Regions from separate parts of the Thainema salinarum CENA647 genome, predicted to be linked through region 1. Evidence: predicted binding sites of a transcription regulator. Region 1 holds the regulator's gene; each other region holds the start of a gene.
The links. The regulator NtcA, encoded in region 1, controls nitrogen genes in cyanobacteria. The targets are predictions, from matches to a motif close to TTTGTANNNNNNNNTACAAA.

Region 1 (5,196 bases):
GACGCCCCGCCACATCAACGTCGTCCACGACTACGCCAGCCTGTCGAGAACGAAACTGCGAGGTTGCTAAGAGTAAATACAATCGCTCTCGCAGGCCCTGAGTCGTTAAATTCTCGCGCTCAATAGGCGTGGCCGCGACAACATCTCCTGTGTCGAAAATCAAGTCATTGGGAACGGCATCCCAAAATACTTGAATACAGGGATCGTTCTCCTCCAAAACGCAGGGTTCGCCAACTAAGTAGTTTGCCGCTGACAGAATTCGTACTACATAAGCTTGTCCGTCATCAACCTGTTCAACAAGCTGCTGGACTTCCGGGTTCGTAATAAAAATAATTTGCTGCTCTGGATCGTTGAAGTTTGGTAAAACGGCGCGAAGCGCGGTTCGATTGGCCTCCTGAAGAATTTGGCGAATCGCATCCACTGCTGCTTCGGGTTGCTCAACCCGAAATACACCCGAAGCCAAGACCTGATTGCGAGCCAGTGCCACATTGCCTTGACGCAGTCCTTGTGCTTCTTGCTCCAGCCGTCTAACCTCGGTCGATAGATAATCCTGCTGGGCTTCCAGTTCTTCCAGTAAGTTTTTCTGACGTGCGATCGCAGTATCTCGTTGGCCAATTTCGCGATCGCGCTCCTCAATCAGCGCCCGAATTTCCCGTTCCCGCTCAATCAATGCCTGTCGTTCCGTCTGAAGCTGCTGGACTTCCTGCTGTAGCTCCTGCTCCTGCTGAGAGAGCTGACGCAGTTGACGTTGGGCTTGACCATAGCTGCGCTCGCTCTGCTGTAGCTCTGTTTGAGTCTGACTAAGCTGTGCCTGTGTCTGTTGCTGACGCTCTACTGCCGCGTTGAGTGAACTATTAATTTCTTGCAGCCGCTGCTGCGCCTTCTTTTGACGACTCTGGGCTTCTTCTAGTTCATCTTCGATTCGCTCGCGATCGCGCTGCACCTGCTGGAGATCCGTCTGTGCCTCCCGCAGATCCGTCTGCACTTCTTCGAACTCAAAAACGCCTTTGCGAAGCTGGCTGCTGACGGCAAATAAAATTCCCAGAGTAGAGGCCGAAATCAAGCTGCCTGTTATGACGCTAACCAATGTCGCAGTCTGCCGTGGACGCAGATTGAACAGGGTAAGCCGAGCTTTTCCCACCTTCATGCCGATGCGATCGCCCAATGTTGCGATCACACCGCCAAGAATGAGAATAGCCACAATCAGGACGTACCCTATGGTCATGGAAGAGTTTAGTTAACCTACAGCAACAGCCTGTTCAATCGACGCAATGGACGTAGTGTCAGGATCTCGGCTTCAATCTATACGTGAGATATAGCCACGTTCCTCTACCAGCATAGGTTTAAATGCCAAGCTTCGGGGTCAATTGCGAACAAGCTCACTGTAGAACAAAAAGGCAACGACAAATCAGTGTTGCGCTGATCGATAAACAAATGACGCACAGGCTACGTAAACTGCCGACTCAAAATGACAGGATTGTGTACAGTAATCTTTTTCTTGTGAATCGAAATCATCTCATCTTGGCGCAAATCACCTAACAGGCGGGTCACCGTTACGCGAGTTGAACCGATCGCTTCTGCGATCGCTTGATGGGACAGCTTGAGATCGATCGTAATACCGTCTTTGCTGGGTACGCCAAAATCGCGACAGAGAATCAGCAGGAAACTGACTAGCCGTGATCCCATATCCCGATGGGCGAGGGTCTCAATCATCATCTCGGTTTGCAAAATTCGCGAGGATAGACCTTGCAGCATGAGCATGGCTAATTCCGGATGCTCACCCAGGGCCTTGGAAACCTGCTCAATCGGCACCGATAGCAGTTCCACTGGAGTAAAGGCGACAGCATGGTAGAACCGATCCGAACGATTGCCCGTAATCAGTGACAGAACACCAAACACGCTATTTTCTCGCAATAGCGCTACGGTAATTTCTTCTCCCGCTTCATAGACCCGCGAGAGCTTGACTGCGCCTTTTAATAAAAAGTAGACGCGCTCAGCCGGATCGCCTGGGAAAAAAATGGTTTTACCTCGTTCAAATGACTCAACTACCGGTGGAAAAATACCGCCGCTGAGCTGCTTAAATAAATCCGCGAGTGGTCGCTCTTGCGTCACTACCATACCTCTTTGCCCTACCACCTGTTTGTGCTGGTTTTACGTATTTACCCACACGTATGGGACGAAACAGACCGTCTGTATCAACGCCTATATATTAGACCCACTAAAACCTACTCTTGAAACACTTTTTTGTGATAAATGCTACATATTCTTAAGGATAGGGATTGATTTTCTAAGGTTTTCTCGGTTTACGCCAATAATTCACCTCAATCATAAGCGGAGAAACTGGATTATGTGTGGATATTGCCATCCCTTGTCACTCTGAGAGTGCGCAATGAGTTGCAAGTAGTTGGTGCGCATCGCCCGACTACTGAGCCACTCTTCTGACCAAATGATTTGCGATCGCGATCGCTCACGAATTGATGAGCTGGCATGAGAGGATTGGGAACAGACGTTGACTATTGAACTACAGACATAAACGGACGACCATGCTAAATCTCTCAGGGAAAAACGCGTTTGTTACGGGTATTGCCAATAATCGTTCCATTGCTTGGGGCATTGCCCAACAGCTCCATCAAGCCGGGGCCAATTTAGCCATTACCTACTTGCCGGACGAGCGGGGTCGTCATGAAAAGAAAGTGGCTGATCTGGTTGAATCGCTCAATCCTGACCTGTTTCTCCCCTTAAATGTGCAGAACGATGAGCAAGTAACTGCGGCATTTGATGCGGTAAAGGAAAAGTGGGGACGAGTTGATATTTTGGTTCATTGCCTTGCGTTTGCCAATCGGGATGACCTGACGGGCAACTTTGTGGATACCTCTCGCACCGGATTTCAAACCGCGCTAGATATTAGTGCTTATTCTCTGGTGCAGTTGGCTAATGCCGCTAAGCCGTTGATGACCGAGGGCGGCAGTATCGTTACTCTGACCTATCTAGGCGGCGTCAAAGTAGTTCCGAACTACAACGTGATGGGCATCGCTAAAGCTGCACTAGAGATGAATGTCCGCTATCTAGCCGCCGATCTAGGCCCAGCCAATATCCGCGTCAACGGCATTTCGGCTGGCCCGATTCGCACGCTGGCCTCTTCTGCCGTTGGTGGCATTCTGGACATGATTCACCATGTTGAAGCCACAGCGCCCCTGCGCCGCACTGTAACCCAAAAAGAAGTGGGCAATGCAGCCGCTTTTCTCTGCAGCGATTTGGCCAGTGGGATTACCGGACAAATTCTCTACGTGGATTCTGGCTACGAAATTATGGGCATGTAAGATCGTACGTTCACGGTTGCCGCGACTAAGTTGAATTGGCTACAACTGGAACGCATAAATCGTCAGCAGAGAAGGATTTGCGATCGCAGATCCTCCTCTGCTGATCCTCAATTCATCAACATTCATCAACTCATCAACCAACCTGACATGACGGATTTAAAGCGGGCTATTCCTCAAGTTATCGCCTTGGCGGCAGTTGCGATCGCGCCGATCGCTTGTGCCTTCACCAGCCCACCATCGCATCAATCCCTAGCGCAGTCTCCATCAGCGATTGCCCAAGCCAGCGAACAGGTCATTCTGGATGCCTACGCTCAGCATGCGTCCAACGTCATGGTAGAAGCCGCAGGTCAAGTTGATCGGTTGCTATCAGATGATTTAGAGGGTTCCCGTCATCAGCGCTTCATCGTTCGCCTCTCGTCTGGACATACGGTTCTCATCAGCCACAATATTGACCTTGCACCCCGGATTGATGCTCTGCGTCAAGGAGACACAGTGCGATTTCGGGGAGAATACGAGTGGAACAGTCAAGGCGGAGTGGTGCACTGGACACATCATGATCCCAATGGCTCTCATCCCGGAGGCTGGATCGAGCATCAAGGGCAACGCTACGAATAATGCCGACCAATGGTGCTACGGATAATACTCCACCACCGTTACGGATCAGCCCGCACGAATGGTGCAGCTAGCGCGATAGGATAGATCCTGAGAGCTATTTATTTGACCCATGCAGACCCGCGATCGCCAAATTTCCACCGTCAACAATCTAGATACTGCTGCCCGGATTGCCTCGGTCAGCCGTACCACCAAAGAAACCGACATCCACGTTACGGTCAATCTCGACGGTCAGGGAAAATGTATCGCTGAAACCGGAATTCCCTTTCTGGATCACATGCTGGATCAAATTTCATCTCATGGCTTGATTGACTTGGAAGTACGCGCCACGGGTGACTTGGAGATCGATGATCACCACACCAATGAGGATGTGGGCATCACACTTGGCCAAGCCATTCATCAAGCCCTGGGCGATCGCAAAGGTATCCACCGCTTTGGTCATTTTGTTGCGCCGCTGGATGAATCACTCGTTCAGGTCGCCCTTGACTTTTCAGGACGGCCTCACCTGTCCTATGGCTTAGACATTCCCACCCAGCGAGTTGGCACCTACGACACGCAACTGGTACGCGAATTCTTCGTTGCCATTGTCAATCACGCTCAGATGACTCTGCATATTCGGCAACTGGACGGGATCAACTCTCACCACATTATTGAAGCGACATTTAAAGCGTTTGCTCGCGCTATGCGGATGGCGATTGAAGCCGATCCACGCCGCATTAATACCATTCCTAGCTCAAAAGGAGTTTTGTAGTCACCTCGCGACGCACTGCTGATTTCGCTCAGTATTTCTCGCTCAGTATTTTTACTCAGTATTGACTGAGCAGTTGAGCAAGTCTGGGCCAAGAATTCAGTAACCAAATGCAAAGTTACTTGAGAGAATATAAATAAAATGTTAAGACATAAGAAGTCGCGGCGACTCTGTCGTGATGCCGAACGTTCCAGGAGTTAATTCCTCGAATTATGCAGCATCAGCCAGCTCTATCTACGTGCCACACGCTGCCATGTAAGAGGTGCCTGACTGCTTCAATCTACGATGCCTATTGGAGCGATTTACCTATGGCTTCTCAGCTGTCAAAGACTGTTGCTGCACCCTCTACTCATCCTGAAATTACTGATTCAATCTCATCGCGACTACCGTTGGTGCTAGCGGTCGATGATGATGAAGACAGCCTATTACTGCTGTGTAAGGTGCTGGATATGTTTCACATTCCTTACCTCAGTACGACTAATCCACTAAAGGCGCTAACGCTGATTCAAGAGCATT
Region 2 (5,196 bases), 3.5 Mb from region 1:
TGGGATTGAGCTTTGACACCTTAAACGACAGGTTAGATGGCTGATCCGGTAAGTCACTGGTCATTCGTTGCTCCAAGTCGCGACGTACAGAGTTTCCGATGACATTATTTGTCCAACATTAGAGTGCCCCTGATTTTGATCGCGCCAAATTTAATTACACCTAAATTTGAATATGGCTTCAGTCAATCAGATTAAAGAAGAAACACCATCAAGGTTGTGATGACGGTTTCAATCTAGGCCGTCATCGTCGCAACTTAGGAGGAAGTTTTAGCTATGAATAAAACCTACAATTTTCTTTAGCGAAATATTATTTAGTGGCCGATTAAAGTGCGATCGCACAATTAATTTTGATAGTCGCTTAATTTAACTTAAGATGCCCAATTATGAGCAAACTTTAGCAGAATTCCAGCGTTAAAGGGACTCAGCAAAACGGCTGATTGTGCGTCGCTTCTGAAAAGGTCTCTATAATTACTTAGAAGAGGTCTACGTTTAGGCAGAAGCTGAATGTCTGTCCTGAAGTAGTTTTCGTCTATCTTGTTGAGTTTTGGTGCCTATGACTTCTGCTGCTCCTGCCGAGATCCAAAGTGCTGTAGATTGGCGGCGCAACTTTGCGATTATCTCTCACCCTGATGCAGGTAAGACAACATTAACTGAAAAACTATTGCTGTACGGTGGAGCCATCCACGAAGCGGGAGCCGTCAAAGCTCGTCGGGCCCAGCGCCATGCCACCTCCGACTGGATGGAGATGGAGCAGCAGCGGGGCATTTCGATCACCTCAACTGTGCTGCATTTTGACTATCGCAACTACTGGATCAACCTGCTGGATACGCCCGGACACCAAGACTTCAGTGAAGACACCTATCGCACGCTAGCGGCTGCCGATAATGCGGTCATGCTGGAAGATTCGGCCAAAGGTTTGGAGCCTCAAACGCGCAAATTGTTTGAAGTCTGCCGAATGCGATCGCTACCCATCTTCACCTTTTTCAACAAGATGGATCGTCCAGGTCGCGAACCACTAGAACTGATGGACGAAATCGAGCAGGAATTGGGGCTGAAAACCTATGCAGTGAACTATCCCATTGGCATCGGCGACCAGTTTCGGGGCGTTTATGACCGTCGCACCAAGTCATTTCACCTATTTGAGCGCACAGCGCACGGTAGCAGAGAAGCCAAGGTAGACGTTATTCCACTTGGCGATCCGCGCATTGAGGAGCTGATTGATCCCGATTTGTACTACCAGTTCAAAGATGAACTGGAAATCATTGAAGAAATCGGTGAAGACCTGGATTTAGAGGCAGTTCATGCCGGACAACTGACACCCGTATTCTTTGGCAGCGCCATGACCAACTTTGGCGTCAAGCTGTTTCTCGATGCGTTTTTAGAGTACGCTATGCCGCCGAGTCCCCGCCGCAGTTCTGTGGGTGACGTGGAGCCAACTCAGCCAGATTTCTCCGGATTCGTGTTCAAGCTTCAGGCCAATATGGATCCGAAACATCGCGATCGCATCGCCTTCATCCGCGTGTGTTCCGGCAAGTTCGAAAAAGATATGGTGGTGAACCATGCCCGCACGGGAAAAAATGTCCGCCTATCTCACCCTCAAAAGCTGTTTGCTCAAGGCCGTCAGTCGCTGGATGAGGCCTATCCGGGCGACGTGATTGGCTTGAACAACCCCGGCGTATTTGCGATCGGCGACACGATTTATACAGGCAAACAGTCGCTGGAGTACGAGGGTATTCCCTGTTTTTCGCCGGAGCTATTTGCTTATCTGCGCAATCCCAATCCCTCTAAGTTCAAGCAGTTCCGCAAAGGGGTAAATGAGCTGCGTGAGGAAGGGGCAGTGCAAATCATGTACTCCGCCAATGAATCCCGTCGCGATCCCATTCTGGCTGCCGTCGGACAGCTTCAGTTCGAAGTCGTCCAGTTCCGACTGCAGAACGAGTACAACGTCGAAACTCTGCTAGAACCCCTACCTTATAGCGTCGCCCGCTGGGTCGGCGGTGGCTGGGAGGCACTCGAAAAAGCGGGGCGTTTATTCAATACCGTTACGGTAAAAGATTCCTGGGGTCGTCCGGTTCTCCTGTTCAAAAATGAATGGAACTGCCAGCAAGTGGAAGGCGAACACCCGGAACTAGAACTCAGCTCAATTGCACCTGTCGTCGTTGGGCAACAACCCGAAGAGTTGTGATGAGCGCGATCGCAAAAGCTTAAATCACAAAACCTTCTTCCACTTAGCTCATCAACCATCCCCAACGGTCATTTGTCTCACACGGCGGCAAATGACCGTTGCAGTTAAGGGCAAGATAATGGCCAGAAGCGAAATATAGCGGTTCTAGATAAGAACGAGAGAGGAGAGTGCCTCATTCTGAGGCACTCTCCTCTCTCGTTTTCTCACTCTTAGCTGGAATCACTATAAACATGATTCTGTAACATTAACTACAAAAACAAATTAAAATGCTAGATTAGCAGTAGAATCATTACCGCACTAACAAAGGATTGGATGTTTACCATGAACAGAAAACGTCGTGAAATCATAACAAAAACCGCTGAAGCTCATCGTGAAGCATTACGACAACGGCTCCAGCAAAGGATGGAATCGGCTCGTTCTCGAGGCGATGAAAATCTAGTGCGTCAGCTAGAGCAGGAAGCACAATATCTTGGCTAAGGATCTGAAATCAGTCGTTGATCTAGGATTTTTTCTTGGCTATCTAGCCTAATCAGGTCATATAGCAGCCTCAAAAGCTGGTAAAACGCACCGATTTAACAGCTTTTTGGGCTACTTCAAGTCTTTGTTCTTTCAGTTATACGTTGAGTTTTAAAGCGGAGTTTGTCTGTAAACAAAACTCCGCTTTTCGTTGTTTCTCAATCACTGTTTTCAGCCGCTGATTCTTGAGCCAGCTGATTCAAAATTGTTTCCAGCTCTTGCTGATGGCGGCCATATTCCGCCCAATTGCCCTGCTGCAGGGCAGCCTGAGCATTGTCGTAGGCCGTTTGGGCGGATTGAATTAGCTCAGACATGTTGGCACTATCGGGCACAGCGGGTGTGGGTGCAGCAGGTGGCTGAGGCGCTGCCGGAGCTGTCGGAGGAGCTGTCGGAGGTGTGGATGTAGTAGCGCCCTCACCGAACAGGGCACTCAGCGCTTCTTCGAGCGTATTTCGCATGACCACACCATCCTGATAGGCCACAATCACTCGCTTCAGTTCCGGCAGTTCACCCTGTTCAGCCCGCAGATAAATCGGTTCAACATACAGCAACGATTCCTGAATTGGAATCACCAACAAATCTCCACGAATCACCCGCGATCCTTGCTGGCTCCACAGCGTAAGCTGTTCTGAAATCTCAGGCGTTTGGTCGATACGGGCTTCGATCTGGCTCGGCCCATAAATTAGTTCCTGTTTAGGAAACTCATATAGCAGCAGTTTGCCGTAGTCTTCACCATCGGATCGCGCTGCCATCCAAGCAATCATGTTGTCTTTATTCACAGGTGTAAACGGCAGAATCAGCACAAACTCTTCCTGGTTCTGTCCTGGCAGGCTCATGATCATGTAATACGGCTCCATCACCTGCTGGTTGCCTTCATAGACCTCTACCGGGAAGCGCCAGAGATCTTCTTGGTTGTAGAATACCTCTGGAGTATCCATGTGGTAAGTGAGGTATATGACCGCTTGAATTTTGAATAAATCGAGCGGATAGCGGAAGTGATTACGTACCTGCTCTGGCACCTGATCCGCACCTAGAAACAACTCAGGGAAAATCTGACGGTAGGTTGCTAACACCGGATCAGTTTCATCTACCACGTAAAACTGCATCGTGCCGTCAAACGCATCCACCACCACCTTGACCGAGTTGCGAATGTAGTTTGTGCGATCGCGGATTAGCTCACTAGCAGAACCCCCATTGCCTAAAGCGGCTGAAGCACGATAAGCACGGGCAACAGGTTCAGAATAGGGATAGCGATCGCTAATCGTATAGGCATCAACAATCCACTGAACTCGCCCGTCGATAATCGCAATGTAAGGATCTGAGTCGTAGCGCAGGAAGGGGGCAACGTGGGCAACGCGATCGCGAATTTGGCGATGGTAGTGAATCTTAGACTCACTGGTCAAATAGTTAGAAATGAGTAGCTTGAAGTCGCCAAAATCAAAGGCATAGGCAAGCTGACGCAGTAGACTACCGACGGGCACGCCACCTGCCCCTTCATAGCGAGTTGAGGCGTTGGTATTTCCTTGAGGATAGTCAAATTCTTCAATCGTTGCGCCCGTGAACATGTAATCCTCGGTCAGTTCACCGTAGTAGATGGCCGTCTCTTGCACATCCAGATCGACACTGGTTTGGGGGGGGATATCCTGAACGAAAAATTGAGGCAGACCATCGGGACGTACTACGTTGACCGGACTCATTGCGAATCCATAGCCGTGAGTATATTTCAGCCGCTGATTGACCCAGTTACGCGCCTGTTCAGAAAGGCGAGACGTATCCAGTTCACGGGGAGATAGCATCACCTGACGATAGTTGCCGTCAATCGTGTAGCGATCTACGTCTACATCAGTAAAGCGGTAGTAGGCGCGGATTTCCTGGAGCTGCTGGTAGGTACTCAGCAGGGGGCGATAGTCCCACAGGCGAATATTGCGAATCGTGGGGCTGCTTGCTTCGATGTCAGCCCGCGTTAGGTTGTCTTCCGCTGGGTAATCGTCACGCTCTACGTCACCAAGCTGATAGGCACTGCGCGTAAATTCAATATTATTTTCGATAAAAGGCCGTTCCTTAGCCAGTTCATTGGGAGCCACAACAAACTGCTGCTGGAACCAAGGGTAAAGACCTGCCACCACCGTAAAAACGATGATATAAAAAACTAGTCCATAGGTGGGCAATACAAACCCACTGCGCCACAGGGTGATCACAAACAGCGTGCCCAGCGCTAGGGTAACAAAGCCCATAATCCAGTAGGCGTGTAGGCGAGCATTGATATCTGTAAACCCGGCTCCATAGACAACACCGGTCGGTGAATACAGCAGCTCAAACCGCTGAAGCCAGAAGCCAAACGTAATCACAACCGCGATCGCAGCTAGCAAAACGCTCAGATGCAGCTTCACATTACCCGTGAGTAGATTGGTCCAGCCCCGGTCCAGATTAATCGATCCTCTCAGCACATAGATGACTGCAGCAATGATCAGTCCCCAAAACAGCAGTGCCAGTAG
Region 3 (5,196 bases), 4.9 Mb from region 1:
AGTGCAGTAAATCAGCCTCCATCAGGTGGTGCGGCAACTCACAAACGGAGATTTCCGTCAGCGAATCCCAGTGCAGCCGCTGAAAAAAGCGTACGTTTTGCAGTTGCACCGTCGCCAAAAAGCGATCGCATCCCCAAGTATTGGCGGTCGTCACGGCTTTTTGAATCAGTCCTTTGCCAATGCGGCCCACGCGCCGATAATCGGCATGAACGCCCAATCGCCCGCCGTACCACAATCGCGGCTCCGCTTCGTAGATCCGCACAACGCCCACAACCTGATTGTTTTGCTCCTGATCCACGGCCACAATTGGATATGCGTAGGCATCAATCGCATCCTCATCGTGCCCAGTGAATAAACCCTGTTCCTCACAGAAAATCTGCTGCCGCAGGTCAAAATAGGCACTAATTTCGTCAACCGTCGTCGCTAATTTGAATTGATATCGCATAGGTAGTATTCTGAGCAGTTATCCAACACAATCCAACCTGCGTAAGGGCGGGTTATTAGCTGATCCGTTTTGATTGAGCCTCATACGGGAATGCGAAACCCGCCCCTACATGCGTCTACGATTCAAATGTGGACAGGGCGGAACAGGCACCGCATTTGGCACAGCCCGCTTTGATATCTTGCGATCGCAGATTGGCCTGTTTCAGCATCGCGCCCACCTTTTGATAAAGCGTGAACATGAAATCGGTATCGGGGGCGGGATAGTTGGCCAGCGGCGTATCGGTAATCGGCACAAACGGCACCACAAAGGGATAGACACCGATATTGATTAAGCGATCGCAAGCTTCCAATAGCGTTTCCAGCGAATCACCCAAACCCGCCAGCAGGTAAGTACTGACCTGGCCCCAACCGAAGACTTGCACTGCTGCCTCAAATGATTGGAAGTAGTAGCCCACAGGGACTTCAGCTTTTCCGGGCATGATTTTGGCTCGCACAACCGGATCAACGGCTTCCAAATGCATACCCAGGCTGTCGATGCCCGCGTCCTTCATCCGCTGAAACCAGACAAAATCATCGGGCGGTTCGCACTGGGCTTGAATCGGTAAATTCACCCGCGCCTTGATTGCCTGGGCGCATTCTGCCAGGTAAGCCGTACCGCGATCGCGGCTGTTGGGCGTACCCGTCGTCATCACCATATGCTTCACGCCATCGAGTTGCACAGCGGCCTCAGCGACCTCAGCTAACTGCGCCGGGGTCTTTCGCGCAATCGTGCGATCAGCGTCTAAAGACTTTTCAATCGCGCAAAACTGACAAACCGTAGACGAGTCGCGATAGCGCATGCAGGTTTGCTGTACCGTTGTCGCCAGCACGTCGTGACTGTGCAGTAGCGCGATTTTCCAGTAGGGAATCCCATCAGCGGTGGTAAGGCTATAGAACTGCGGCTGACGGGGAAAACTGATGGGCGCGATCTCAGATCCGGCTTCCTCTAGGATCAGAGACTGCGACGTTTGCATGTCTGACAGTTGAGTTTGAGACTGTGCAGAGGGCTGAATCTGAGCGGTGTAAGGCGATTGATTCGCACTACCCGTATAGATCGGCACCATTACCGTCGTGCCCTCAATTGTGACCGCTTTGTGGTCAGACGGGCCAGCGCCTCCCTTGCGACCCGCCACACCCATCTGCGGATCAACCAGCTTCAACCCCTTGGATTGCAGTTCAGTAATGAGGCGTTGTTTGTTCATGTCTGTCCTTGACCTATTTGGCATCACTCGCAAAGGCTGAATGATGGCTGTTGTGACCATTCGTTTCGGTCGTCATCAATGCTGATTCAGTTTCTGTCGGTACATCCAGATCAGGCTGAGCTGTCTTGGGCTGCACCACTGACCATGCTTGAGCATTCATTTGAAGCTGGAGCAAATCGGGGCGGGAATAGTGGCCGACGCTGTCCATCATCCGCTTGCGCTTGGTGATGAGGGAGAAATCCAGATCTGCGATCGCAAGTCCTTCGCCCTCAGTAATCGGTTCACAGAGCGGCACTCCTTCCGGACTGATAATGGCGGTATAGCAGCCACCGCTGAGCGCTTTGTGCATCTTTTCATCGGCAATAATTTGCTGCTTCTGCTCCGGCGTCAGCCAACCCGTTGAGTTGATCACGAAACAGCCGGACTCCAGCGCATGGTGGCGTACCGTCACCTCCATCTGGTCAGTGAAGATATTGCCCACCATCGAACCCGGAAATTGAGCACAGTGAATCTGCTCATGCTGCGCCATCAGCGCAAACCGCGCCAGAGGGTTGTAATGCTCCCAGCAGGCCAGCGCCCCGATTCGACCCACTGCCGTATCGATGACTTTCAGGCCAGCACCATCACCCTGCCCCCACACCATCCGCTCGTGAAAGGTGGGCGTAATCTTGCGCCGCTTCAGCAGCAGCGTGCCGTCGGCATCGAAAATGAGCTGCGTGTTGTACAGCGAACCATTGTCCCGCTCGTTCACCCCCAGCACCACCACCATGCCATGCGATCGCGCCGCTCGGCTCACCGCATCCACAACTGGGCCAGGAACCACCACCGCTTCCTCGTAGAGCTTCATGTGCTCTTTGCCCATCAAAACGGGAGGCCGCACAAAGGAGAAGTAGGGGTAATAGGGAACGAACGTTTCAGGGAACACAATCAACTGCACCCCTTCCTTGGCAGCCTGCGCGATCGCAGCTAAAACTTTTTCGGTTGTGCCATCTTTGCTATGTAAAACCGGACTCAACTGAACAGCAGCGGCGCGAACCATGATGTCTCCTAGCGAACTAGCTTTATAACTCAACAAACTGCGTGATGAATTACAACAGAATCAGGATCAACTAACAAGATGATTAGCTGCGATCGCATTCGTTTTACGACGACAAGAACATGCAAGTTATTCAGGACTTAGAATCATAAATTAAATAAGTTCACATTTTGTAGGGGCGGGTTTTGCTGTTAAATCTATGATAAGTAGTAGATTGATCTACTAAACCCGCCCCTACAGTTTGCGGTCTTATTAAATCCATGCTCCTTAAGTTTTTACATGTAGGAAAAATCAACTAATATCGCAAGCTCTTATCCAGCAGAATCAACAATTACATTGTCCAAGTATCAAGAACGAACGCGCCTTCTTTGCGATGAAGCAGAATAATATCCAGCACATCTAAAGGGTTGATTGGCGTAATTCCGGGAATCAGAGACGGTTCACCATGACCGTAAAGCGCTTGTAGTGCAAAGCGACAAGCATAAACCTTTCCGCCCTCTTCCATGAATTTGACAATTTGATTGTTCATGGCCAGATGTCCTGGAAATGCTTCGTCTCCCAGCTTTGGAAAACCGCGCTGCACCCCTAACGTCACACCAGGCCCGTATAGCAATACAGATGTCTCGAAACCTTTCCGAAGTAGACGAGTAGCCTGTAGTAAATTAACTAGACCAATTGAACCTTCAAATGCAACCGTATGAAAAGCAACTAATGCTTTTTCACCCGGATCTGCTTTTACATCAGGAAAAACTTTTTCCTCATAATCAACCAGAAAATCACCTGTTTGGTAAGCAGGGGTTGTAACTTCAGGCATAAAATATCTCCGCAATAAAACAAACGTAAGGCATGGAATGTTTGTTTCTTTACTGCACCTTAAAAGGCTGAGTTATTCTGTCTCGTATCTACAGTTACAAAACCTGTATCTCTATCATTAAAGATAGGCAATCCAGGAGTGAATTCAATCGATTTAATCCTAGTCAAACGACCCACTATCTTTTTAGACAGGTTATTATTGAGATCGCAGCCTACTCATAAAATATTCTCTTATGGAACAGTATTTGCAGGTTAGTGAAGTCATCGATTGGCAACATCCAGATATTCTGGTCTGTGCCAAACAAATTACAGCGGAGTGTGAGACGCCAACTGCGATCGCACAAGCCTGTTTCGAGTGGGTGCGAGACGAAATTCATCACAGCGTTGACTATCAGATAAATCCGGTAACCTGCCGCGCTTCTGATGTCTTGCGATATAAAACTGGCTACTGCTATGCCAAAAGTCATTTGCTGGCAGCCCTGCTGCGGGCCAACCAGATTCCAGCCGGATTTTGCTACCAGCGACTGAGCATTAACGACAACGGTGCGCCGTACAGCCTGCACGGATTCAACGCCATCTATTTGCCTGAAATAGGCTGGTATCGAGTGGATGCGAGAGGCAACAAAGACGGCGTGAACGCCCAGTTTTCTCCTCCGCAGGAAAATTTGGCGTTTCAAATTCAGTTTCCTGAAGAGGCCGATTTTCCATCCATTCTGGCGGAACCCCTGCCAATTGTTGTCGAAGCACTGCGATCGCAAACAACCTGGGACGACATGCTGCACCATCTTCCAGATATCCCAGTGGAAGCCGCAAACGATTATGATCTTCTACCAAATCTGGTTGACAATCCCTGATTGTGATTAACGCCAAGCTTGCATAGCAAGCTTGGCGTTATCATCGTGAATTCTTACGCTTTGATGGATGGGCATTTAGCCTTCATTAATCGCGGCACTTTTCATGGAGGCAGGCAGGCTCTGTTTTGTACTGCTCGTTAAACCATTTTGCATTTCTTCCGGCAAAATCCCGTGAATCTGCTTCATCAGGCTAGCCATCTCTAGGGCACTCATGGCATAGCTCCAGCCCAGATTGCTCTTGATACCCGCTCGTTCGAGTGCCTGTTGCATCGTATCGGTTGTCAACACACCAAACACAATCGGTACGCCTGTCTGGAACCCAGCAGCAGCAACGCCCTTAGAAACTTCTGCGGCCACGTAGTCAAAATGGGGCGTATGGCCACGAATCACGGCACCGAGGCAAATAATGGCATTGTATCGACCCGAAAGCGCCAACTGTCGCGCCACGAGCGGCACCTCAAAACTACCCGGCACCCAGGCATAATCAACCTGTTCCCCTTGTGGATCAACGTCTACGCCATGTCGCTTGAGGCAGTCTTGACACCCTTCGAGAAGCTTGCCCGTCACTAAGTCATTAAATCGACCAATGACAATCGCGAAGCGCAGCGACTTGGTATCGGCAAAACTTCCTTCAAATACAGCCATAATTTTCCCTTAGCTCTCACCCACACGAGGGGTTACTCATCTCGTTCAATATAGCGCTAATGGGAGCGCTTATTGCGCTACTCTGACTGTGTTTGTCTTGTGCAAACGATATAACAGTGTTGGAGCGATAACGAACCTTTCCTGAACCGAACCTGTTGAGTAA

Region 2: a site for NtcA is predicted at 2,421-2,440, ahead of pirA (arginine synthesis PII-interacting regulator PirA). Genes of this name have one in related genera too.
Region 3: a site for NtcA is predicted at 3,617-3,636, ahead of AC286M_RS31595 (MSMEG_0572/Sll0783 family nitrogen starvation response protein). Genes of this name have one in related genera too.

What each region holds. Positions count from the first base shown of each region.
Region 1 is NZ_JBYJZJ010000022.1:751,730-756,925, forward strand. It holds gene AC286M_RS10095 (DUF3084 family protein) at 1-1,225, opposite strand, end outside; gene ntcA (global nitrogen regulator NtcA) at 1,447-2,118, opposite strand; gene fabI (enoyl-ACP reductase FabI) at 2,544-3,320, shown strand; gene AC286M_RS10110 (DUF3465 domain-containing protein) at 3,468-3,935, shown strand; gene hisB (imidazoleglycerol-phosphate dehydratase HisB) at 4,045-4,683, shown strand; gene AC286M_RS10120 (response regulator) at 4,989-5,196, shown strand, end outside.
Region 2 is NZ_JBYJZJ010000022.1:4,273,297-4,278,492, reverse strand. It holds gene AC286M_RS25525 (diguanylate cyclase domain-containing protein) at 1-64, opposite strand, end outside; gene prfC (peptide chain release factor 3) at 554-2,185, shown strand; gene pirA (arginine synthesis PII-interacting regulator PirA) at 2,498-2,662, shown strand; gene AC286M_RS25510 (UPF0182 family membrane protein) at 2,860-5,196, opposite strand, start outside.
Region 3 is NZ_JBYJZJ010000022.1:5,672,566-5,677,761, reverse strand. It holds gene AC286M_RS31610 (MSMEG_0567/Sll0786 family nitrogen starvation N-acetyltransferase) at 1-445, opposite strand, end outside; gene AC286M_RS31605 (MSMEG_0568 family radical SAM protein) at 561-1,685, opposite strand; gene AC286M_RS31600 (Nit6803 family nitrilase) at 1,699-2,724, opposite strand; gene AC286M_RS31595 (MSMEG_0572/Sll0783 family nitrogen starvation response protein) at 3,053-3,535, opposite strand; gene AC286M_RS31590 (transglutaminase-like domain-containing protein) at 3,768-4,388, shown strand; gene ribH (6,7-dimethyl-8-ribityllumazine synthase) at 4,464-5,033, opposite strand.